Regions from separate parts of the Bacillus cereus group sp. Bce041 genome, predicted to be linked through region 1. Evidence: riboswitches for the same ligand, from Rfam matches in the RefSeq annotation. Region 1 holds a riboswitch; the other holds the start of a gene.

Region 1 (7,860 bases):
TATGAATGATTTATGAGAGTAAATATACTCCTCTATATTTCACTTGTAAAGGAGTAAATTACTGAAAATAATAATATTTACATTTATTTAAACGCTTACATTGAAGATTATTACTATTATTTCATCTATTTTCTTTATTTCTCTTCTCTTTTCTTAAAAATGACCTTTTAAATATGAAATAAAAGAGCGAATGACATGAAGTGCATAGCTTGTTGCACTCAGCATTCGCTCTTTTTTATTCAACCTTTATTCTCCTCGTAAAAATGCACGTAAATTTCTCCCGCGAATATAAACTTGTGTCAATTCTGCATGTAGCTGCTCATACTCGGTAATATCTACCTCTAAATACAAAGCATCTTTTGATGGTAATATAATATACGGCCCTGGAAAAAGGGGATCGATCTGAACCAATTCTTGAACTCGCTCTACCGATACTGCCCAACGATTTGCTATATCTCCAAGTAATAGTACCTTCATCATTTCTTCCCCCGCCCTATTCAAAAAATAAAAAAGAAATATTATCACAATTTGTAAACACGACAAACTTAGCTCCAATTGTTTCATAGAGCCTCGCTGGATATCGTTTATTCCTTGTAACAACAGTAATAGGTGCTTGAAAAGAAAAGCGAATGTGTTCTGTGAAAAAACTAACGATTGGAAGCTCATCCCCTAGTAAAATCACCTTCTTAATACACTCACAAATACTAGTAAAGTCCTGCTCCTTACTGCAGCTATAAGTCCAATCAAACCCACAATTCCTAACTTCAGCCGCTATCTCTTCATTTGCTGTAAAAATAATTAACTCATGTTGAAATGATACTAAATCTCTTAAACTATTTACCTTACTTTCTTCTCCAACACAAATAAGTGTTAGTTCCATGTACCTCATCCTCCTTAGTATAAAAGAAATCAAACATAGATTGATATTCCCCTATACTAATCAGATCGATGAAGTGATGTATCCATCATGGCACCGTCCTCTCTCAAGACGCTTACGAAGTTAGCTGTCGGATTCGGACTTTGAGAGTAGCCCTACTTTCAAACTTGAAAGATTCACCCCTAGTGACACTGCACAAATTGGTTCCTCCGCTCCATATAATTGGACTCAGCGTTTACAAAAAAATGTATTCTGGCTGATATATTACTCCTGTATTTTGAAAAAGTAAACAGAAAAAAAGCCAGTTATAAAACTGGCTTTTCACTTATCTATACACGCGTTCTATTCACTTTATACGCAAAATGATTCGTCGGTCCATGACCACTACCAATATTCAATGGCTCTTCAATTGCTATACTAATAAATCGTTTTGCTTCTTGAACAGCATCTTCAATTGAGTATCCTTTCGCAAGTCCTGCTGTAACCGCTGAAGCAAATGTACACCCACTTCCATGCGTTTGCTTTGAAGGAATTCGCTCGCTTCTAAACTCAATAAATTTTTCTCCATCAAAGAGGAAATCAATTACTTCATTCCCTTGATATTCTGCATGTCCGCCCTTCATAAGCACATATTTAGCACCTAATTCATGCAATACTTTTGCAGCTTCCTTACTATCTTCAACATTATGAATCTCCATCCCAGTTAACACTTCTGCTTCTGGGACATTCGGTGTTATAACAGTTGCTACTGGTAATAAATATTCTTTTAATGCTTGAACTGCTTCTTGCTGTAATAATGATGCACCGCCTTTTGCAATCATAACGGGATCTAGCACAATATTATTCCAGCCAAACTTTTTAATTTGTTCTGCAACAATTTGAATTATTTCACTACTAAATAACATTCCTAGTTTCACTGCATCTGGTGTTACATCCGTACCAATTGAATTCAGCTGTTCTGTAATACCTTCTAATGGAACAGGGTATACCCCTTGAACGCCAAGCGTGTTTTGAGCAGTAATTGCCGTAATAGCCGTCATTCCGTATACACCAAGCTCTTGGAATGTTTTTAAATCTGCCTGAATTCCAGCACCGCCGCCGCTATCAGACCCTGCAATTGTTAAAGCTTTATTCACTTTCATCCCACTCATCCTTTTCTATCCAAAATAGCGATGATAAATCGTTTTTGCTTCGCTTATATCTTTCGTTCCATGTACGAGCACACGGCCATCTTTAAAGGCTACTAACCTCTTGTCTTCAACAGAAAATGATAGTAAATATGGATTTATATTTAAATCATTTACACGACCTTCCAACAACTCTTTATATTGTTCAAAATTCATTTCATCTTTATGAGGTGGTCTAATTTGAACTGTATTTCGCCCGCATAAAACTGCTGTTTTTGATGTGTTTTCTTTATTTAAATACGGATATAATGCATTCTCTCCGCATGAAGGACAATTATGCTGGCGAAGTTTTTGTACATTCATACATGAATACTCATTCTTCCACATATCAAACGATACAAGCCTATCTCGAAGTGATTCGTAATCTTCTACTAACAGTTTAAGAGCTTCTGTTACTTGATGAGAAACGACAAGAGATACAGCAGGTGATATAATACCCGCTGTATCACATGTTGCCCCGCCAAGCGGAATCGACTGTAATAAACATGATAAACATGGTGTTTTACTAGGAAGGATTGTGTAAGAAAGACCGTAACTACCTACACATGCACCGTAAATCCATGGAATAGAATATTTTTGTGATATATCATTTACAATAAAACGCGTTTCGAAATTATCAGTCGCATCAATAATTACATCAACATTTATAACAAGTTCTTCTAGCTCTTCAGCTGTTACATCTTGAACGAGAGCTTCTATTGTTACATCACTATTAATCTCTTCTAAACGTTTTTTAGCCGCTATAGCTTTTGGAAGATTATTCTTTACGTCGCTCTCTGCATACAATTGTTGTCTTTGTAAATTACTCCAATCTACATAATCACGGTCAACAATTGTTATCTTGCCAACACCTGCTCTTACAAACATCTCTGCATTTGCACTACCTAATGCACCTGCACCGATAATAAGCACATGCTTTTCTCTTATCTTTTGCTGTCCTTCTTCTCCAATTGGAAAAAATAGTTCTTGGCGAGAATATCGATTATTCAACTACGCTCATTCCTTCTAAAGGACTACTTGCAGTTGCACAACGCTTACGTGCAATGCGACCTGCTTCAAATCCTAAACGGCCTGCTTCAATACTTAATTTCATTGCTTGTGCCATTTTAATAGGATCTTTTGCTCCTGATACAGCTGTATTTAATAACACGCCATCTGCTCCTAATTCCATTGCAAATGCCGCATCAGCTGGGCTACCAATACCGGCATCAACGATAACTGGTACTGTCGCTTGTTCAATAATGAAGCTCAAATTTAATGGATTTACAATACCAAGTCCTGATCCGATTGGAGATGCTCCTGGCATAATCGCATGCACGCCAAGCTCTTGTAATTTACGTGCTAATACAACATCATCAGATGTATACGGAAGTACGATAAATCCTTCTTCCAGTAACATTTCAGATGCCTTTAATGTTTCTACCGGATCAGGTAATAACGTTCTATCATCACCAATAACTTCTACCTTTATCATGTCACAAAGCCCAGAAGCTTTTGCTAATTTTGCAATACGAACAGCCTCTTCAGCGTTTTTTGCTCCTGCTGTATTTGGTAATAACGTATATTTTTTCACATCAAGTTTCTCTAATAAATTAGGTTGCTTTGCATCAAAGATATCCATACGACGTACTGCAAACGTTAAAATTTCAGCTTCAGAAACGTCAATTGCCTTTTGCTGTACGTCAAAATCAGGGAATTTACCTGTTCCTAATAAAAGTCTAGAATGAAATGAAAATGGTCCAATGTTTAACATAATCAACCGCCTCCTACGAAAGTTACAATCTCAATTTGGTCTCCATCAAAAACAGATGTATCTGTATGATCATCTTTTTGTAAAATATCTTTATTACGCTCTACTACAACAATTCTGTTATCTAGCTCTAAATGTGTAAGTAGCTCAGCTACTGTTTTTACACTCGCTGGCACTTCAATTTGGTTACCATTAATTTTTAAATTCAAACTTCCATCCCCTTTCTAAACTCTTCTAGAAAGCAATGAATCTAGCAAATGATTCTCTTGCTTTCCTTCTATTAAATCAGCCATATATTGGCCAGAAATAGGACTTAATAAAATACCGTTTCGATAATGGCCCGTGCAAGCATATAAACCTTTTATTTCTTCATGCTCTCCCATATAAGGAGCTTCATGATTCGATTGTGGTCTTAATCCTGCCCACGTGCTTTCCCATTCTGCTTCTTTTAAAGCTGGCAATATTGTATAAGCACGCTCTAATATAGAAGTTATACTTTCTGGCTGCACAGTTTTATTGAACGTATGTGGCTTCATTGTTGCCCCAATTACGTAACGTCCACCGCGCTTTGGAGTAATGTAAAATCTTTCTTGAAAAATAGGTGCTTTTAAAAGTTGTTTTCTACTTCTTACCGCAACCACTTCTCCTTTAACTGGATATGTACCCCAATCGCGGTGAAAATAACTGAGTAACTTCGTGCTCCATGAACCTCCTGCAATAACGACTTTCTCACATGTGACAATACCTTCACTTGTAATAACTCCAGTCACTTTATTATTTTCAATACGGATATCAAATACTTCTGTCTGTTCATATATATCAGCACCGGAAATCGCTGCAGAATGTGCGAATGCTTTCGTAAGCTCTGGTGCAATAACATGACCGTCTTTCGGATAATATACTGCTCCTATAATAGATTCGGATAGATATGGCTCTTTTTCCCGCACATGGTCTCCCGTTAGAAAATAAGAATCTTCACCTGTTTTCTGCTGCCAATCCATAATGTGAAGAATTCTTTCCTTCTCATCTTCATTTTGAGCAATACGATAAATTCCTTTTTCTTCATATCCAATATCAACACCCGTCTTTTCACGTAAAACTGCTGCAAGTTGTGGAAATATAGCTCGGCTTTCTCTAGCAAGTTCAAATAGCGGATCATACGCATCCCATTCTGCCTGAACACCAAGTAAACCAGCAGCTGCTTTTGAAGCTTCCGATGCAATACTTTGCTTCTCCACAATCGCTACTTTATGTCCTCTTTCTGCTAGAAAATGTGCAACTGAACTACCAATTACACCACCACCAATAATCGCTACATCATACTTCTCACACATGTTTTTCCGCCCACTTTCTTATTGATTCCTTATAAGATTTCGCTTTGCTATACGGGTTACTACTACTTACAATTCCAGACATAACTGCTATACCGCTTACACCGTTAGTAAGAACATCCACTGTGTTTTCTGGGGTAATTCCTCCAATTGCTGTAATCGGTATAGATAAACACCTTGCAATGTCTGAAATTTCTTCAAGCCCTCTCGCTGGCACACCTTTTTTACAATCTGTCGGAAATACATGGCCATAAACGAGTGAATCCGCTCCATTTTTAAAAGCTACTATTGCTTCATCTAGCGAATGCACAGAATAACCGACATGCAAATACGAAAACTTTTCTTTCACTGACTTTACATCTGTACTTCGATATCCTAGTTGAACACGAGGAATATTTAATAAAATTGCAATATCAATTCGATCGTTTATGACAATTTTAGAAGCTGGAAAGCCCTCCATTAATAGACTTTCCACACCTTCATATAATTCCTTCGTACTCTTCTCACGCTCACGAATATGCAAATAATCAATCTCACTCTCAACTTGCATCGCTACATTCACTAACTCTTCGAATGGCATATGGCCATTTGAGATTACGTGGAGCTCATTTTTCATATTCATTCGCCTACTTTAAAATATTTTCGAATAATTCATCGGCTGGGACGGTTTCTTTCGTCATTCCTTTGTCCTTCAGCCACTTATTTTGTTTCTCCCAAGATTCTTTTGAATCTGATAAGAATGGCTCATCTTTCGTTTCCATCTTCTCTAATAAAATGTTCATACTTTCCTTTTCAACTTCTGGCACAAGTGGGAAGTTTTCTTTTTCTTGATGATTTAATAAAATATTCAATGCTTCATCTGGGTTTTTCTTCATGAAATCATAGCCTTTTTTCGTACCACGTAAGAAAGCTTGCAACGCCTCTTTATCTTTTTTCAACGTTTTATCACCTGTTACAAACACAAGCTCATGATAGTTTGGTACTCCGTAATCAGCTGGATTAAAGTACGCTGGTTCATGGCCTTCATGACGCATAACAGGTACTTCATGGTTAATGTATGCCCCTGTTACCGCATCTACTTTCTTCGTAATTAATGCTGGTACTAAATCAAAGCCAACATCTACTACTTTCACTGTATCAGGATTACCACCAGCTTCTTTTACCATCGTTTTTAAATACATCTCACTTAATGGTGTTCCAGAGTATCCTACTGTTTTTCCTTCTAAATCTTTCGGTGATTGAATGCCCGCTGATTTCAGTGATACAACATGATTTAATGGTGAACGTACGACAGCCCCAATTGATTTCACTGGAATTTGCTCATTCGCTTTCGCCATAACAACATCTGGCTGATAATACAAGCCAACTGTCACCTTCCCTGCTGCTGCCAGCGTTAATGGATCAGTCGGATTAGAAGGGAATTTAATATTTACCTTTACACCTTCTTCTTTAAAGTATCCTTTTTCAATTGCTGCATAGATAAAGCTATGTACCGCATTTGGATACCAATCTAACATGACTGTTATTTCTTTCTCTTTTTTACTTTTGTCTGATGCTGAATTACTCGAACATCCTGCAATTATTGCAATTAATAATGTAAACACAAAGATGCGCTTTAAAAATTTCATGAATGCTTCCTCCAACTAATGAATTTCTTTTCTAATATGGAAATAATTACGACGAAGAAAATAGCTAATAATGATAACAATACAATAGGTGCAAATACGCCAGCTCCATCTAACTGCGTCATCATTCTCTTACTGAAATATCCAAGCCCAGCTTGTGCACCGAGCCATTCTCCAATTGCTGCTCCGATAACACTAAGCGGAACTGCAATTTTTAAAGCTGAGAAAAAATAAGGAAGAGCAGACGGCAACTTTAATTTAAGAAAAATATCTCTTTTTGTTGCTCCATATGTAACTAAGAGCTCCTCCCATTCTTTTTTCGTACTACGCAGTCCATCATACGTATTGACCGCAATTGGGAAAAACGTAATTAAAACTGTGACAACAACCTTACTCCAAATTGTATATCCAAACCATAAAACAAATAGCGGAGCAAGCGCAGTAATCGGAATCGTTTGTGAAGCAACTAATAATGGATAAAATGCTCTCTCCATCCATGTACTCGCATTCATTAACATCGCTAGCCCTACACCTAATACGATAGAGATAACAACACCTATTAAAACGACGTATAACGTTGCAGGTAAATGAACTGTAAATAATATGTCTTTTAGTTTCCATATCTTCATTAAAATCGCAGAAGGTGACGGTAAAATGTACATCTCATCTACAATTCTTGCTCCTATTTCCCACACAGCTAGTAAAATACTAGAAAGTGTAATAGCAGGAACTAATTCTTTCAATCGGTTCATCACACAAGTACCTGCCTTTGTAACATACTAAGAAGCTCATCTTTCAGCGCTAATACTTCCGGTTTATATAAATCTTTTCGTGTTCTGTTATGATCAAGCGGTACAGTCCGTTCAGTCAAAGTCGTTATCGGCTGCTGTTCCACTACTAAAACTCGGTTTGAAAGAAATAACGCTTCTTCAACATCATGAGTAATGAATAAAATTGTTTTTTCCCACTCTTGCCATTGTTCAAACAACCATTCTTGCAAAGAGGTCTTCGTTAAAGCATCCAACGCACTAAATGGTTCATCTAACAGCAATATCTCCCCGCCTGTTAATAAAGTTCGAATAAAAGATAC
Region 2 (17,272 bases), 960 kb from region 1:
AATTGGAAATTCCTTAGCGTTTTCCTTAAATGCTAAGTCTATTATTATTGAAATGAATATGGCTCAATCCGCGCAATTAGAGGGGCTACATGATCTATATGAACCAGGTAAACAAGGGGAGAGGCTTCCAATTCCGCTTGTGAAAACAGATGACCGAATTGGAACAATCGGTATTCCAATTGATCCTGAAAAAGTAAAGGGAATTGTGTTTACGAATCAATTGGATTCGCCATCGACAATTGTTCCTCCGGATGAAGAAACTGTTATTATGGCACAGCATTTAATAGAATTCCTTCGAGAAGAAGTCAAAGTAGGCCGATTAACAAATCGTTTAGCGCCGTTACAATCAGGAATTGGTTCAGTGGCTAACGCCGTATTGCATGGAATGTTAGATTCAGAATTTGAAGATTTAGAAGTATATTCCGAGGTTTTACAAGATGCAGTTTTTGATCTTATGGATGCTGGAAAAGTCAATTTTGCTTCTTGTTGTTCTATCACGCTTTCTGAAGAGAAAATGCAACAAGTATTTTCTAACTTTGAAAAATATCGTGACAAATTAATGATGCGTCCACAAGAGATTTCCAATCATCCTGAAATTATTCGTCGCCTTGGATTAATCTCAATTAATACTGCATTAGAATTAGATATATACGGAAATGTTAACTCTACTCACGTTTTAGGTACAAAAATGATGAATGGTATTGGTGGGTCTGGCGATTTTGCAAGAAATGCTCGCCTAGCTATCTTTGTTACTAAATCGATTGCGAAAGGTGGTAACATTTCAAGTATCGTTCCTTTCGTTTCTCATGTAGACCATACTGAACATGATGTAGATGTTATCGTCACTGAACAGGGATATGCCGACTTAAGGGGACTTGCGCCAAGAGAAAGAGTGGAACTTATTATTGAGAATTGCGCACATCCAATGTATCGTGAACAGCTACGAGCTTATTACGAAGAAGCAAAAATAAGAGGTGGACAAACTCCTCATATTTTAGAAAAAGCTTTTTCTTGGCATACGAACTATGCTAAAAATGGAACAATGCTTGAAGCGGTAGTAGAAACTGTATAGGTTTGTATCGTACGAAATAGTAAAACGAATGAGTGAGCTTGAAGATTAAATTTTAGAAAAAGAGAACGCCAACTTTTAGGGATGGCGTTCTTTTTCTTTAAAAAAATTGTTGAAAGTCGTACTGATTATAATAAAGATTCATAAAATTAATTTCTATTTTATGGAAATTAAAGGTTTTTTTGAAGTGCTTTCCGAATCAATTTAGTAGTGTACATATTGAAAGTGAGGAAAAAGAATCATGAAGATAAGAGAAGCATTATTAAGTGAAGCAAATGAATTAAGTGAAGCAAATGAATTAAGTGAACTCGCACTACATTCAAAAGCAACGTGGAATTATAGTGAAGAATTCATACTTGCTTGTAAGGAAGATTTAACAATTACGGAAGAGTACATAAAAAATAATTTTGTATATGTTTTAGTAAACGATAATGCGAAGATTGGTTTTTTCTCATTTTTACGTAATGATAAAGCTCTCGATTTCTTGTACATTCATCCTCATTACAAAGGAAAAGGTTACGGGAAAATACTTTGGGAGTATGTAATAGAAAAAGCCAATGAACTAGGATTAAAAAGTTTTACAATTGATAGTGATCCGAATGCAAAAGGATATTACTTGAAAATGGGAGCACAGTTAATAGGAGAGACACCATCAACTGTCTTTAAGGGTCGTGTACTGCCTCTTTTGAAATATGATGTGTAAAACTATTAATAGTAGGGGAAGATTAGAATGGATGATGTAAAGGAAAAAAGAATATATGAAGCACTAATAAAATCGTGGTCGATTGAAACGAGTTCAAAGTGGACAATTGAAAACCCAGCAAAGGGACAATGTGGTGTTACAGCTCTTGTCGTTCAAGACATATACGGAGGAGAAATTAAAAAGACAAAAGTAAGAGAGGTATGGCACTTTTATAACTTTATAGATGGGCAGAGATTTGATTTTACAGAGACTCAATTCAATGGGAAATTGAATTATATGGATGAAAAGTCAAATCGGGAAGAAGCATTTGCAGATACAAATGAAAAGCAATATAACATTTTGAAGGGAAAAATAACGAAAGAATTAAAATTATCTTTTGACTCTTAATCTTTAATAAGTTACTATAATGGTGGTAACTTATTAAAGGGAACTTCATAGAGTTGAAAGGGGAAATACTTTTGAAAACAACTTATGTAAACGCTACAATTGTAACGATGAATGAACAAAACGAAGTGATAGAAAATGGATATATCATTGTAGAGAATGATCAAATTATAGATGTAAAGAGCGGAGAATTCGCTAATGAATTTGAAGTAGATGAAGTAATTGACATGAAAGGAAAGTGGGTTTTACCAGGGCTTGTAAATACACATACACACGTTGTAATGAGTCTCCTAAGAGGTATTGGAGATGATATGTTATTACAGCCATGGCTTGAGACGAGAATTTGGCCACTGGAAAGTCAATTTACTCCCCAAATTGCGGTCGCTAGTACGGAATTAGGATTACTTGAGATGGTGAAAAGTGGTACAACATCATTCTCTGACATGTTTAATCCAATTGGAGTAGATCAAGACGCAATTATGGAAACGGTATCAAGGAGCGGGATGCGAGCTGCTGTTTCAAGGACTTTATTTAGCTTCGGAACGAAAGACGATGAAAAGAAAGCGATTGAAGAAGCTGAGAAATATGTGAAGCGTTACTATAACGAAAGTGGCATGTTAACTACGATGGTTGCACCACATAGTCCATATACATGTAGTACAGAATTGTTAGAAGAGTGCGCACGGATTGCAGTAGAGAATCAAACGATGGTTCATATCCATCTTTCTGAAACAGAGCGTGAAGTACGTGATATTGAAGCACAGTATGGAAAACGTCCAGTAGAATATGCAGCGAGCTGCGGATTGTTTAAACGCCCAACAGTTATTGCACACGGTGTAGTATTAAATGACGATGAGCGTGCATTTTTAGCAGAACATGATGTTCGAGTAGCACATAACCCAAATAGTAATTTAAAACTAGGTTCTGGTATAGCGAATGTAAAAGCGATGCTAGAAGCAGGAATAAAAGTAGGAATTGCAACAGATAGTGTTGCATCTAACAATAATTTAGACATGTTTGAAGAAATGCGCATAGCGACTTTACTACAAAAAGGTATTCACCAAGATGCAACAGCTTTACCAGTTGAAACAGCTCTTACACTTGCGACAAAAGGAGCTGCTGAAGTAATCGGCATGAAACAAACCGGGTCACTAGAAGCTGGTAAGTGTGCTGATTTTATTACGATTGACCCGTCTAACAAGCCGCATCTACAACCAGCAGATGAAGTGTTATCACACCTTGTATATGCTGCGAGTGGTAAAGATATAAGCGATGTAATTATTAACGGAAAACGTGTCGTTTGGAATGGTGAATGTAAAACGTTAGATGAAGAGCGTATTATATTTGAAGCACGTCGTTATAAACGAGGTCTGCAAAGATAGATAATTATGTGGCAGTTGAAAAAGCTATCCTTTTAAAAGGATAGCTTTTTTCTTGAACGAATAAATATTCAAAAGAATGTCGCATCTTTCTGTTAGTATTTCTGCTATAATATATTACGCTTTATAATATTTTATATTTAAGGAGAACAACTCATGAAGCGAAAAAAGAGCCATTTAATGGTAATGGCACTTGTTACATCTTTATTATTAACAGCTTGTAATAATAAAGCGAATAAAAGTGATACAGAGGTTAAAAAACAAGTGTTAAATGTAACAGTATCAGAAGAAATTCCTTCTCTGGACACTGTGAAAACAACAGATGGTACATCAGCCCACATTATGCAGAATATATTTGAAGGGTTATATGTATTAAACGATCAAGATCAGCCTACTCCAGCCATAGCAAAATCGTTTAAAAGAAGTGAAGATGGTAAGAAATATACATTTGACTTGCGTAAAGATGCAAAATGGTCAAATGGGGATAATGTAACAGCAAATGATTTTACATTTGCTTGGAAACGTGCAATTAACCCTGAAACAGCCTCTCAATATGCGTCCATGCTCTTTTATGTAAAAAATGCGAAAGAGATCAATAAGGGAACAATGCCTCTTGATGCACTTGGGGTTAAAGCGATAAATAATTATACGTTAGAAGTTGAACTCGAACAGTCAATTCCGTATTTTTTACAGTTGTTAGCACTACCTATATACTTACCACAGCATGAATCATTTTTGAAAGAACAAGGAAACAATTATGCATTGGAACCTAGTAATCTCATATATAACGGTCCATTTGTATTAGAAAAATGGAAGCATGAACAAGAGTTTCAATTAAAGAAGAATGCTACATATTGGGATCGAAAGAAAGTGAAATTAGACGAAATAAACTTTCATATCGTAAAGGATACAATGACAGCTGTAAATTTATATGAAGCTGGAGATTTAGATCGAGTACCTATTAATTCGCAAGTTGTAGACAAGTATAAAGGGAATAAGGAATTACATATGTCGAGTGATCCTGGAATTGCTATGCTTCGTTTTAATGAAAAAAATACCGCGTTAGCAAATAAAAAGGTGCGTCAATCTATTTCATTAGCGTTAAATAAAGATGATTTCGTTGCTCACTTTATTAATAACGGAGCAAAACCTGCAAGTGGACTTGTACCAGTTGGTCATGTAAATGAAGTGACTGGTAAAGATTTTAGAAAAGAAAATGGAGATATTTCCTCATATGATTTGCAAAATGCAAAAAAACTTTGGGAAGAAGCGAAAAAAGAGCTTGGGGTAGAACAAGTAAACCTAGAGTTCTTAACGTTCGAACAAGATAATGCAATACGTATGGCAGAATATATAAAAGGTGATTTAGAGAAGAATTTGCAAGGGTTAACGATACAAATTAAACAACAGCCATTTAAGCAAAAATTACAGTTAGAACAAATAGGTGATTACGATATAACTATGGCAAATTGGGGACCTGACTATAAAGACCCAATTAGTTATTTAGAGTTATTTACGACAGGGAATCCGAATAATAAAATGAATTATTCTAATGTTCGTTACGATGAATTAATAAAGAAAGCGAAAACGGATTTTGTACTAGATACGGAAAATCGATGGAAAGCGTTGCGAGAAGCCGAGCAGGTATTATTAGAAGATGCTGCGGTGGCGCCGCTTTATCATATTGGCTCAGCATATGTACAAAAGGATTATGTAAAAGGAATTGAAAAGCATCAATTTGGTGGTATTTATACTTATAAGAATGCTTATATTGCTAATGAATAAATACAAAAAACCTTACTTTTTAAAAGTAAGGTTTTTTACACATGAATTCTATTAAACCGATTTTAATAAAGCGTAAAAATTCGTATCATATGGGATATCATCTTGATACATATAATTTTTTAGAACTCCTTCTTTTTCAAAACCTAGTTTTAATAGCACTTTATTGGAAGCTTCATTTTCAAGAAATACAATTGCCCCAATCCGCTTTAAATGAATCGTATGGAAACCGTATGATATAACCTCAGAAACAGCTTCAGTCGCATATCCTTTTCCCCAGTGTTCAGGCAAAAAGGCATAACTTATATTGGCTCGTTTATGCTCAGAAGACCAATCGTGAAAACCAATGGTACCGATGAGTTCTTTCTTGTCTTTTAATTCGATTCCCCATTTTATACCGTTTCTTGCATTGTAACTCAACTTAAAGTTATGAATGATTTGTTTCACTTGATCAACATCTTGTAACGGTTTTTGGCCATAATAGCGCAGTACATTAGTATTAGAAAAGCATTGTAGTATACGCGGTGCATCTTCTTCGGTAAGTTCTCTTAAAATAAGTCTTTCAGTTTTTAATAAAGGAAACATATTTTCGCTCCTTTTCACATGAAAATAGAATGTATTTGTTATTATATAATTTAATCTGAAAATAAAGATTATTCAAGGTGTAAGGGTAGATTTGATTTATGATAAACTTAGATGTGGAATATATTTCAAAAAAGAGGTTTGGAAATGGAAAAAAATTCGATATTAATTGTAGATGACGATAAAGATATTATTCAATTTATTAATGTGAATTTAAAACAAGAAGGTTTTAAAGTTTTTAGTGCTCATAACGGAGAAGAGGCTTTAGAAATAATAAATAATAACAGTATTCAACTTGCTATTTTGGATATTATGATGCCTCAAATGGATGGTATAGAACTTTGTAGAAGGATTAGAGAGAAACATAGTTTACCAATTATGTTTTTAAGCGCGAAATCATCGGATGTAGATAAGGTAATTGGATTTAGTACTGGGGCAGATGATTATATTGTGAAGCCGTTCAGTACAATTGAATTTATCGCAAGAGTGAAAGCTCAATTAAGAAGGTATACATATTTCAATCAAAATGCTCCCCAAGTAATGGAAAAGAAAATAAATATTAGAGGTTTAGAAATAGATGAAGTGTCGAGAACAGTAATGTTATATGGAGAAAGAATCAATCTTACGAAAACTGAATATGATATTTTACACTTAATGGCAGCTGCAAGGAATCGTGTGTTCACAATTGAAGAAATATATGAGAGCGTTTGGAACGAAAGAGCCTATGAAAGTAATAATACAGTAATGGTTCATATTGCAAGATTGAGAAATAAAATTGAAGAGAATCCAAAAGAACCGAAGTTTATTCAAAATGTTTGGGGAGTCGGATATAAAATTGAAGATTAAATCATTACAAGGCATTAGAGCTAAGTTTTTTATCGCATTCATATGTAGCATCTTGTTAGCGACTGTAAGTATAATAGTGTTTCAAATTTTAGTTGGAAATATATATAGTCAGGTTAATGTTTTAGAGGAAAAATATTCATTTTTATATTTTATAGTTTTTTTGATTTTTACTACAACATACTTTGCATGTATGACAAAAACACTGATGAAAAGGTTGTCTCAAATTAACAAGAACCTGAAGGAAATAAGTGACGGTAATTTTGAAATACATATACCTATTTTGAAAAATGACGAGATTGGTGAACTAGCGGCAAATGTTAATAGAATGGCGAAAAGCTTAAAAGAGTCTATCGAGAATGAAAAAAAATCACAGGAAATGAAAAATGAAATGATTAGTAATATTTCTCATGATTTACGAACGCCAGTAACATCTTTAATCGGTTATGCGGACCTGTTAGGAAATAAACTTCATTCGAATGGAGAGGAATGTGAACAGTATGTAAGTATATTAAAGCGAAAAAGTTATGAATTAAAACATCAAATAGATGATTTATTAGAATACTGTCAAATAAATTATAGAGAGATTGAATTACATAAAGATGAAGTAGATATGAAAGCATTAATTGAACAAATCATGATTGACTTTGTACCACAATTAGATGATGCTAATATGAGCTTTTATATTAAAAGTGATGAAGTGCTGCATGTAGAAGTTGATGTAGCACTTATAGTGAGACTATTTGAAAATGTAATAGGTAATAGTATTATGTATGGAAAAGATGGAAAGGAAATTGCAATTGAAATTTCCAATAAAACAATGAATGTTGAAGTAGAAATTAAAAATTTTGGACAATGCATTCCGAAAGAGGACCTTCCTTACGTTTTTGAGAAATTTTATCGTAGTGAAAAATCACGTAGTTCTCATACGGGCGGGAAAGGAATAGGACTTGCAATTTCAAAAAGTATAGCCGATCTCCATCAAGGGGATATCACTGTACGTAGTAACGATAAAGAAACAGTTTTTACTGTGAAATTACCGCAGTATAAAAAAGTAAGAAAGTCGTAAGTATTTCTTTTATATGTCGTAATTTTTACTTTGTATCATTGAGAAAAAGGATATGAGAGTAGGGACGCGACATGTGGAAGGCATTTTTATTAGTAATTATAGTTTCTTTTTTAATTATAAGTTGGATCTTAGTTTATGTAGCTAATGGTGTTACATCAGTTTTTGTTTGGTGGAGTATACAGGCTTTTAGTTTTATTTCAGTTTTCCTCTTGGTAGGATCAGTAATAATATTTTTTTGGAAAGGCATTTTTAGAAAGCGGATAGATAGAACGCTATTTTTAATCATTCTGTTTTCTATCATTGGAGCTTGGCCTGTCGGTTGGTTTGCTAATATAGGTAGAATTGCTTATCCAGCAGATATACAATCTATGAGTCCTAAAGCAGTAGTTCGTTTTCCTTTGAATGAGCGAGCATTAATAGGTTGGGGTGGTGATCGGTTAGAAATGAACTATCACGTTATAAAACCAAATGAAAGGTGGGCATATGATATTCTCATTCCACCTGCTGAAGTGAAAAGTAGTAAGTTAGAGGATTACGGAATATATGGAGCGAAAGTAATGGCACCAGCTTCTGGGACGGTTGTATCAATTAATAATAATGAACAAGATTTAGTTCCGGGATCGGATAATTTTCAGTCAATGGCTGGGAATCATATTTATTTACGACTAGATGAAACGGGCACATTTTTAATTCTTGCCCATTTAAAGAAAGGATCAATTAATGTGAGAGAAGGACAACATGTAAATGAAGGAGAATTTCTTGCTCAAGTCGGTAACTCAGGAAGTTCAAGTGAGCCGCATTTACATATTCATCATCAAAGGCAAGATCCGTCCAAGGTAAGTATGTTTTTTGCGGAAGGATTGCCACTTTACTTTCGAACTGAAAATGGTGTCATGATGCCGGAAAGAGGGACATACACAAGTGGTAACTAGAAGAAAATCATTTCATCCAAAAAGGGTACTCCAAATTAAAATTGGAATACCCTTTTTTCATTACCCTACAAATGTTTGATACAGTAAGAAGATATTTAAAACGATAACGAGTGCTGCAATTATCCAAGCGATAAATGTTGTTATACGGTGGTTAACGAGTGCACCCATAATCTTTTTGTTACTTGTAAACATAATAAGTGGCACTAGTGCAAATGCAATACCGAATGATAAGACGACTTGGCTCATGACTAGAGCGTAAGTTGGATTTACACCTAAAGCGATAATAACTAATGGTGGAATCATTGTAATAAATCGGCGTAAGTATAACGGAATATGCATGCGAATGAAACCTTGCATAATAATATCACCCGACATTGTACCGACAGAAGAGCTAGATAGTCCTGCTGATAAGAGCCCAATTCCAAACAAAGCAGCTGATACAGGACCTACTAAGTTGGTAAATTGAGTGTAAGCAACATCTAAATCTTCAACGTGCAAGCCGTTTTTAAAGAATAGTGCAGCAGCAACAATTAACATACTTGCATTAATTGCTCCAGCAATAACCATTGCAATAATAATATCGATAAATTCGAAACGAAAAATCTTTTTCTTTTGTTCGTCAGTTGTTCCGACCACACGGCGTTGTGTTAATGCAGAATGCAAGTATATTGCATGCGGCATAACTGTCGCACCTAAAATCCCTGCTGCAAGTAATATACTGTCTACACCTTGGAATTTTGGAATAAATAGTCCTGAAAGAAGGGGACTTAATTCTGGTTTTGCATAAAAAACTTGAATCCCAAAAGCAATTACTACAATGAAAATCATTCCTGTAATAATAGCTTCTAGTGGACGAAATCCTCTACGTTGAAATTCAAGGATAATAAATGATCCGGCTGCTGTAATTAAAGCGGCAGGTAGCATCGGGATTCCAAATAGTAAGTAAAGCCCCAATGCAGCTCCAATAAATTCCGCTAAATCTGTAGCCATAATAACTAGTTCACCTTGTATCCATAAACCGATAGACACAGGCTTTGGAAAGTTTTCACGAGCTATTTCGGGTAAATTGTTTCCTGTAGCAATTCCTAATTTAGCTGATAAAGTTTGGATTAATACAGCCATTAAGTTAGAGGCGAGTATAACCCATAATAGTAAATATCCATATTGTGAACCAGCTGCGATATTTGTAGCAAAGTTGCCAGGATCAATATAAGCAACGGACGCTATAAAAGCGGGTCCTAAAAATGGTAACAGTCTTTTCCAGCCTTTTGTTTCTCCACTTAAAGCTAAGTGAGCTGATTGTACGGTTGTACTTTCAGAAGGGAGATGTTCATCTTTTGTTATATCTTTATTCATAGTAGTTTTCCCCTTTAAAATGTTAACTTGATGAAATTATTGTATTTATTCTTACTCATTATTTCAATACATTTAGATATGTTATATGATAATTTCATTTGAACACGAAAGTTTCCTTAATGCAAATTATATGCCTTTATGCAATGGATGGTGTGATAACGTAAAATAAATTGGGAGTTTATGGTGTGATGACGTGGGGAAACATAATAAATTAAAGGGTCAATTTTGAAATTTATGTGAACATAAAGCCGATAATCCAGCATATTAATTGATGGAATTGCATTTGTATGATATATAATATATTGGGATTACAACATAACCATAGTGTTTTGATGTGTAATCTTGTTTTTTATTTTTGTTAACTGATAGAAAATAGTATAAAGAAAAGAAAATGGGATTCATTTTCTTATTATATATGTTTTGATATGAACGTTAACTTATACATGATTTTAAAAATTAGATAGGTGGTAGAAATACATTGGCAACTACAAAACCATACAGAGTATTACTATATTACATGTACACAACAATTGAAAACCCAGAAGAATTCGCGGCAGAGCATTTAGAATTTTGTAATTCACTTGAATTAAAAGGAAGAATTCTTGTAGCGAAAGAAGGTATTAACGGAACTTGTTCTGGAACTGTAGAACAAACAGAGAAATACATGGAAGCAATGAACAATGATCCACGTTTTGACGGTATCGTATTTAAAATAGATGAAGCTGATGGTCATGCATTCAAGAAAATGCACGTGCGTCCTCGTCCAGAGTTAGTTACACTTCGTCTAGAAGATGACATTAACCCACACGAAATAACTGGGAAGTATTTAGAGCCAAAAGATTTTTATGAAGCAATGAAACAAGAAGATACAGTTATCATTGATGCACGAAATGATTATGAGTTTGATTTAGGTCACTTCAAAGGTGCGATTAAACCTGATATCGAATCATTCCGTGAATTACCAGATTGGATTCGTGAAAATAAAGAAGTACTTGAAGGTAAAAAGATTTTAACTTATTGTACAGGCGGAATTCGTTGTGAGAAGTTTTCTGGTTGGTTAGTTCGTGAAGGCTATGAAGATGTAAGTCAGCTTCACGGCGGAATTGTAACGTACGGAAAAGACCCAGAGGTACAAGGTGAGCTTTGGGATGGACAATGTTACGTGTTCGATGAGCGTATTGCTGTACCAGTAAACCAAAAAGAACATGTTATCGTTGGTAAAGACCACTTTACAGGTGAACCTTGTGAGCGCTATGTAAACTGTTCAAATCCAGAATGTAATAAGAAAATTTTATGTTCTGAAGAAAACGAAGCGAAATATTTACGTGCATGTTCTCATGAATGTCGTGTAAGTCCACGTAACCGCTACGTAATACAACATGAATTAACGGAAGAGCAAGTAGCTGCTGCATTAGAGCAAATCGAAGCAGGGAAGTAAACTGAATTCGTATAATAAAAGGGGTACTCCAAGTTTTATTTTGGAGCACCCTTTTTTTATTATCCGGTCCTGTCATTTGTCGGTAAGTCGATATATTAAAAAAATCGCTGATATATTTCGAGTTGCGCCGATATAATCGGAAAATCGCTCATAAAAATTTCACTTAATGCAGCGCGCCAAGAATTTGAAAATAACCTTTTTTAATTTTTATCTTCTTTCTCTTTAACGGCAGAAAGTACAGTTTGTTTTACCCAAGCTTTTCTTCGTTTATGCTGTAGACCCCATTGGTATAAACTTTGGGCTCCTAAAATAAGTGAAATGACAATGCCGCTAATCGCAATTAATAGAGCGAAAAATTCAAGAGGTGACGATATTTTGTTTGAATCGGTGTTTCTGAAAAGGTCAATCATAGTAAACCCTAACATTTGGCCCACTACAGAGTAGAGCGTTAAAATTAATAATAAGAGGCTATCTTTTTTAGAGGCGACATTTTCTTGATATTTAAACAAACTATCAAGATTTTGTTTCGCGTTCGAGTATAGAACCTCAATATTAAAAAGTTTTCTTAAACGAAAGAAAATATCTTCACTTTGTGATTGGGATACTAATTCTAAAGAAAAATAATTAGCAGTGAACGAATTGATCGAATAAATTAATTTCTCTATTTCATTAGTATCTTGTTCAATGTTTAGCTCAGCATAGGCGTTAGCCATTTTTAATAAAACAATTTTATGGAATAGGTTTAATAATAAAGCGTAATAAAATTCTCCGTACATTTGACTAGCAAGTTTAGCGATTTTACGTTCTCCTTCATTTGTTACACATGTAAAAATATGTTCTTCCATTATGAAATAACGATTTGGAGTCCATCTCTGGTAAGCGTGTTTTTTTAAATAGTCATGAATGTAAGGAAGGTTATTTGCGCTCACATATGGCTTACCATCACTTGTTAATCCGGAAAGACTAGAAGTACGATAAACATCCACTTCATTAAGCTCCATACCTTCTTTTAGTGACAATAAAGTTTGGACGTACATTCTTTGGTCTTCGAAGAAAGGGAAGGTTTGAAAGTATGAACTTCTTAATCTCTTCTTTTCAAAGAAATCAGTTACACCATGAAATAAATAACCAAAAATGAATTTTTCAACTTGGGAATACTTTTTTCCGTTACATTCAATACAAATAGTCTCATTTGTATCATTTTTAGTTTCAAGTACACGGAAGCGAGCAGCGAATTCGATTGCTTCAGATAAAGTCATGTTTGGAGCAGTGTTTACTTCTGTTCGAATTGTTAAGAAGCCAAGTTCATAAGGACAAAGTGTGACATCAATAGAGTGTATCTTGAATGGAATTGAAATAAGGTTTGTTGTTAAATGTCCAGTTAAGTTAAGGTCCTTTGAATAACGTTGCAAGCCCTTTTGATGCTCTGAGTGAGGAAAGAGAATTTTATTTGTAAATGAAAGATAGTATGCTTCCATATTTTGATGTGAAACTTTAAACTCCCCATAATATGTATTTTCATCATCGAGATGATCGAGCCGAAAAGGACGAAAATCGTTTTTTTGTAAGAAAGGGAACATCTCTTGTTCATATCCAGCTTTAAACGAAAACGGGAATATAAATTGAAATATAGCTGTTGCTACACCTTTTTCCTCAATTGATTGTATTGCCTCCATCTACATTGTGTCCTTTCCATATATGCTATAGAAACAACATGCCCAAATTTATTTGAAAATAACCACTCTTTTATACTCAATTGAGAGTGAAAATTCAGCTTATTTAGCAGGGAACATGTATAATGTTATGTATACTAAAAGTTATAAAATTGTATTTTGAAAAGGGGGATGCTGTATGCGGATTTTAGTATTAGGCGCTGGTGGAGTCGGAGGATTTTTTGGTGGCAGATTAGTCGAGAAGGGAGAAGATGTCACGTTTCTTGTTCGTAGTAAACGGAAAAAACAATTAGAGGAAAGAGGACTTGTAATCCGAAGTGTTAACGGGGATTTTTCCTTCCGACCGAAATTAATAACGAAAGAAGAGCGAACTTCTCCATTTGATGTTATTTTATTTTCAACAAAAGCGTATCACTTAAACGAGGCAATTCAAGATTTGAAGCCGTTTGTTGGCGAAAATACTGTAATCATTCCATTGTTAAATGGTATCGCTCATTTATCGCTATTACAAAAAGAATTCGGCGAAGAAAAAGTAATTGGCGGTTTATGCTTTATCGAGACGACGTTAAACGATCAAGGAGAAATTGTACAAACCAGCGCTGCCAACAGACTTGTGTTTGGAGAAATTAAGTCTCAAAATTCAGAGAGAGTAAAGCATATTTCTAAAGCATTTTCAGGTACGAAATCTAGTTTTGTTTTAAGTGAAAATATTACGCAAGATATGTGGCATAAATATTTATTTATTACTGTAATGTCAGGTGTGACAACGTTAATGCGTGCACCAATTGGACCAATCCGTGAAAGTGAAGGCGGCCGTGATTTTATCCGTAATGTGTTTGAGGAATCTGTACAAATCATGAGAGTATTAGGAGCTCCAGTAAAGGCTAATATTGCCCAGGAACATATGAAAACGATTGATAAAATTTCGTATGATATGAAGTCATCAATGCAACGTGATATGGAAAAGGGTTCGTTTATTGAAGGGAAGCACTTGCAAGGATATTTACTGGATGTAGCAGAGAAATTTTCTATAGCGGCACCATTATTAGAATCTATATATCAAAATTTAAAGGTGTATGAAGAGATGACCTTTAACAAATCTGTAATAGAATTAGATGTATGAAAAAATAAAAAAGATAGCAATATATAAGTGTATTGCTATCTTTTTTATTTTTTTGTATGACAAATTATTTATTTCTTTTCGTTCTATCTGTCAAATTTATTTCCTGTTCACGTTTACCATATAACTGATTAATTTCATTTGCTACTGCATCTAAATATGAATCGGAAAAAATAGGCTTCTTTTCTTTAGACATATGGGTCTCCTTTGCGGATTTTTAATATTCATTATGTATATTTCTCAGCGGATTATGCGCAATCATTTTAATTTTTTTCTTATTAAAAATTTTTGTTTACTTTTTGAAAATAAAGGAGTATTATAATCCACAGTTTCAATTTTCTAAATCGCTGAAACCGCATGGTACGGGGGACCCGTTTTTACGGATTAGTACATAATCCGATGGGGTGAATCCTTGAAAAAGGTAGGGCTACTCATAGGCCCGAATCCGACAGCTAACCTCGTAAGCGTTATATTGAGAAGGAAGGTGGAGCTTGTGCGACAAAAAAAATAATGTCTACAAGTCTATTTCGCTATGGCTTGTAGACATTTTTTGTTTTCTGAAGAAATCGTTTACTGGCTGTAACAAGCAGAAAAGTTCGTACAAAATTATTGGAGAGTGGACAGCATTGGTTTCATCTATTAAAAGATTTTTAATTGGAAGACCGTTAAAATCAACAGAGCTTGGAGAACAAAAGCTTAATAAAACGAAAGCTTTAGCTATTTTATCTTCTGACGCATTGTCATCAGTTGCTTACGGTCCAGAACAAATTTTAATTGCTTTAGCAGGTGTGGGAGCGATCGCTTATTGGTATTCCATTCCGATCGCTGTTGGGGTATTAGTATTATTGACAGCCCTTATTTTATCTTATCGTCAAATTATTTTTGCTTATCCGCATGGCGGGGGAGCGTATGTTGTATCAAAAGAAAATTTAGGGATGAATCCAGGCTTAATTGCTGGAGGATCTTTATTAGTCGACTATATTTTAACTGTTGCGGTAAGTGTATCTGCGGGTACAGATGCGCTAACATCTGCTTTTCCTAGTTTACATGCACATAATGTAATCATTGCGATTATATTTGTTATATTTATTACGATCTTAAATTTAAGAGGAGTAACGGAATCAGCTTCTGTTTTAGCATATCCTGTTTATTTATTTGTTTTAGCCCTATTTATATTAATTGGTGTAGGCATATATAATATTTTGACTGGTCACGTTTCACCAACTTTACACACGCCGATCGGAACGCCGGTTGCGGGTATTAGTTTGTTTTTACTGTTAAGAGCATTTGCATCAGGTAGTTCTGCTTTAACAGGTGTTGAAGCAATTTCAAACGCAATTCCGAACTTTAAAGATCCTGCGCCAAACAATGCTGCAAAAACATTGCTTGCAATGGGTGCATTACTTGCTGTGTTATTTTCAGGAATTGTATTTTTAGCTTATTATTACGGAGTGACGCCGAGTAAAGAAGTAACAGTTGTTTCTCAAATTGCTGAACAAACATTTGGACGTAATTTCATGTACTATTTCATACAAGGTACAACAGCTTTAATATTAATTCTCGCAGCTAATACAGGCTATTCTGCATTTCCTTTATTAGCGGTTAACCTCGCAAAAGATAAATTCATACCGAGAATGTTTACGATTAGAGGAGACCGTCTAGGTTACTCAAACGGTATTATAATACTTGGAGTTGCTTCGATTATTTTAATTGTAGCTTTCCAAGGACAAACAGAACATTTAATTCCGTTATATGCAGTAGGGGTATTTATTCCATTTACACTTTCTCAAACAGGGATGGTATTAAAGTGGCTTCGCGAAAAACCTGAAGGATGGGTTTTAAAATTAACGGTTAATTTAATTGGTGCAGTTATTAGTTTTATCGTAATGAGCATGTTCTTTTTAACTAAATTTGCACAAGTTTGGTCGATTCTTATTTTCTTACCTGCTATTATCTTCTTGTTTCATCGAATTAAGAAGCATTATGATGCAGTGGGTGATCAATTAAGTTTAAAAACTTGTGAACCTCTTATTCCAATTGAGGGGAATGTAATTGTCGTTCCTGTAGCAGGTATGACGCATGTAGTAGAAAATTCATTGAACTATGCGAAATCTCTTTCTGCAGATCAAGTTATCGCTGTATATGTTGCTTTTGACAGAGAAGAGGAAAAGAAATTTGAAGAGAAATGGAAGGTGTGGCAACCTGAAGTAAGGCTTGTTACATTACATTCTCATTATAGAAGTATTATTCAGCCGTTAACGAAGTTCATTGATACAGTGCAATATAAGGCAAGTGAATCGAATTACCGCGTTACGGTCGTTATACCACAGTTCATTCCGAAAAAAGGTTGGCATAACATTCTTCATAATCAATCCAGTTTACTCATACGTGCGTATTTACTTTATAAAAGAAATGTTGTTATTACGACAGTTCCATATCATTTGAAAAAATAAGAAGATTTTTTAAGGATAGTTTCGTGAAAATGAAGCTATCCTTTTTGTGTATATGCTATGCATAATTGCATACGGGGTTAAAAATTATATCAATATAATTTTACCGGTTGTTTGCAAGTAGTGTTTTCTGTTGTGATATGTAGATATTTCAATCGATAAAGTGAATCGGATTATATTTTGAAATAAGGACATGAAAGCTTGAAAATAAAGGGAATGAAAATACTTCTTTACGTTATATAAACAGCTGTGTTTAAATGACCTTACAGTACAAAACTTATATGAAAACAAAACGAAATTTCATATTTACGTATGTTGTTTAGTTTAAAATGAATAATATTTTTATGTAATATATTCACTGTGTGAATGTGGGAATTTCGATGAAATAGAAAATTTATACAATATTATTCATACTAAACACATATGAAAAGTTTTATAACAATAAGTAAGTACTGTAGCAATAACAGTTGGGAGAGATGGTTCATACATAGA

What was found. A riboswitch is a leader RNA that binds a small molecule or an ion and turns the genes downstream of it on or off. The one in region 1 is predicted to bind cyclic di-AMP.
Positions count from the first base shown of each region.
Region 2: it holds a riboswitch for cyclic di-AMP, as region 1 does, so the genes downstream of both, ACUN13_RS06415 (APC family permease) here and ACUN13_RS11505 (hypothetical protein) in region 1, are expected to answer to the same signal.

Region 1 covers NZ_JBQXON010000002.1:1,061,689-1,069,548, forward strand. The annotation lists gene ACUN13_RS11500 (hypothetical protein) at 247-480, opposite strand; gene ACUN13_RS11505 (hypothetical protein) at 494-880, opposite strand; cyclic di-AMP (ydaO/yuaA leader) riboswitch at 974-1,121, opposite strand; gene thiD (bifunctional hydroxymethylpyrimidine kinase/phosphomethylpyrimidine kinase) at 1,207-2,019, opposite strand; gene ACUN13_RS11515 (thiazole biosynthesis adenylyltransferase ThiF) at 2,035-3,054, opposite strand; gene thiG (thiazole synthase) at 3,047-3,817, opposite strand; gene thiS (sulfur carrier protein ThiS) at 3,820-4,023, opposite strand; gene thiO (glycine oxidase ThiO) at 4,039-5,148, opposite strand; gene tenI (thiazole tautomerase TenI) at 5,141-5,761, opposite strand; gene ACUN13_RS11540 (ABC transporter substrate-binding protein) at 5,772-6,773, opposite strand; gene ACUN13_RS11545 (ABC transporter permease) at 6,770-7,522, opposite strand; gene ACUN13_RS11550 (ABC transporter ATP-binding protein) at 7,522-7,860, opposite strand, start outside.
Region 2 covers NZ_JBQXON010000002.1:92,593-109,864, reverse strand. The annotation lists gene ACUN13_RS06485 (acetyl-CoA hydrolase/transferase family protein) at 1-1,072, shown strand, start outside; gene ACUN13_RS06480 (GNAT family N-acetyltransferase) at 1,311-1,772, shown strand; gene ACUN13_RS06475 (YunG family protein) at 1,800-2,159, shown strand; gene ACUN13_RS06470 (bifunctional S-methyl-5'-thioadenosine deaminase/S-adenosylhomocysteine deaminase) at 2,213-3,538, shown strand; gene ACUN13_RS06465 (peptide ABC transporter substrate-binding protein) at 3,692-5,320, shown strand; gene ACUN13_RS06460 (GNAT family N-acetyltransferase) at 5,372-5,902, opposite strand; gene ACUN13_RS06455 (response regulator transcription factor) at 6,047-6,745, shown strand; gene ACUN13_RS06450 (HAMP domain-containing sensor histidine kinase) at 6,711-7,811, shown strand; gene ACUN13_RS06445 (M23 family metallopeptidase) at 7,883-8,743, shown strand; gene ACUN13_RS06440 (Nramp family divalent metal transporter) at 8,804-10,099, opposite strand; gene trhO (oxygen-dependent tRNA uridine(34) hydroxylase TrhO) at 10,578-11,537, shown strand; gene ACUN13_RS06430 (hypothetical protein) at 11,738-13,213, opposite strand; gene panE (2-dehydropantoate 2-reductase) at 13,389-14,333, shown strand; gene ACUN13_RS06420 (hypothetical protein) at 14,398-14,526, opposite strand; cyclic di-AMP (ydaO/yuaA leader) riboswitch at 14,666-14,812, shown strand; gene ACUN13_RS06415 (APC family permease) at 14,957-16,783, shown strand.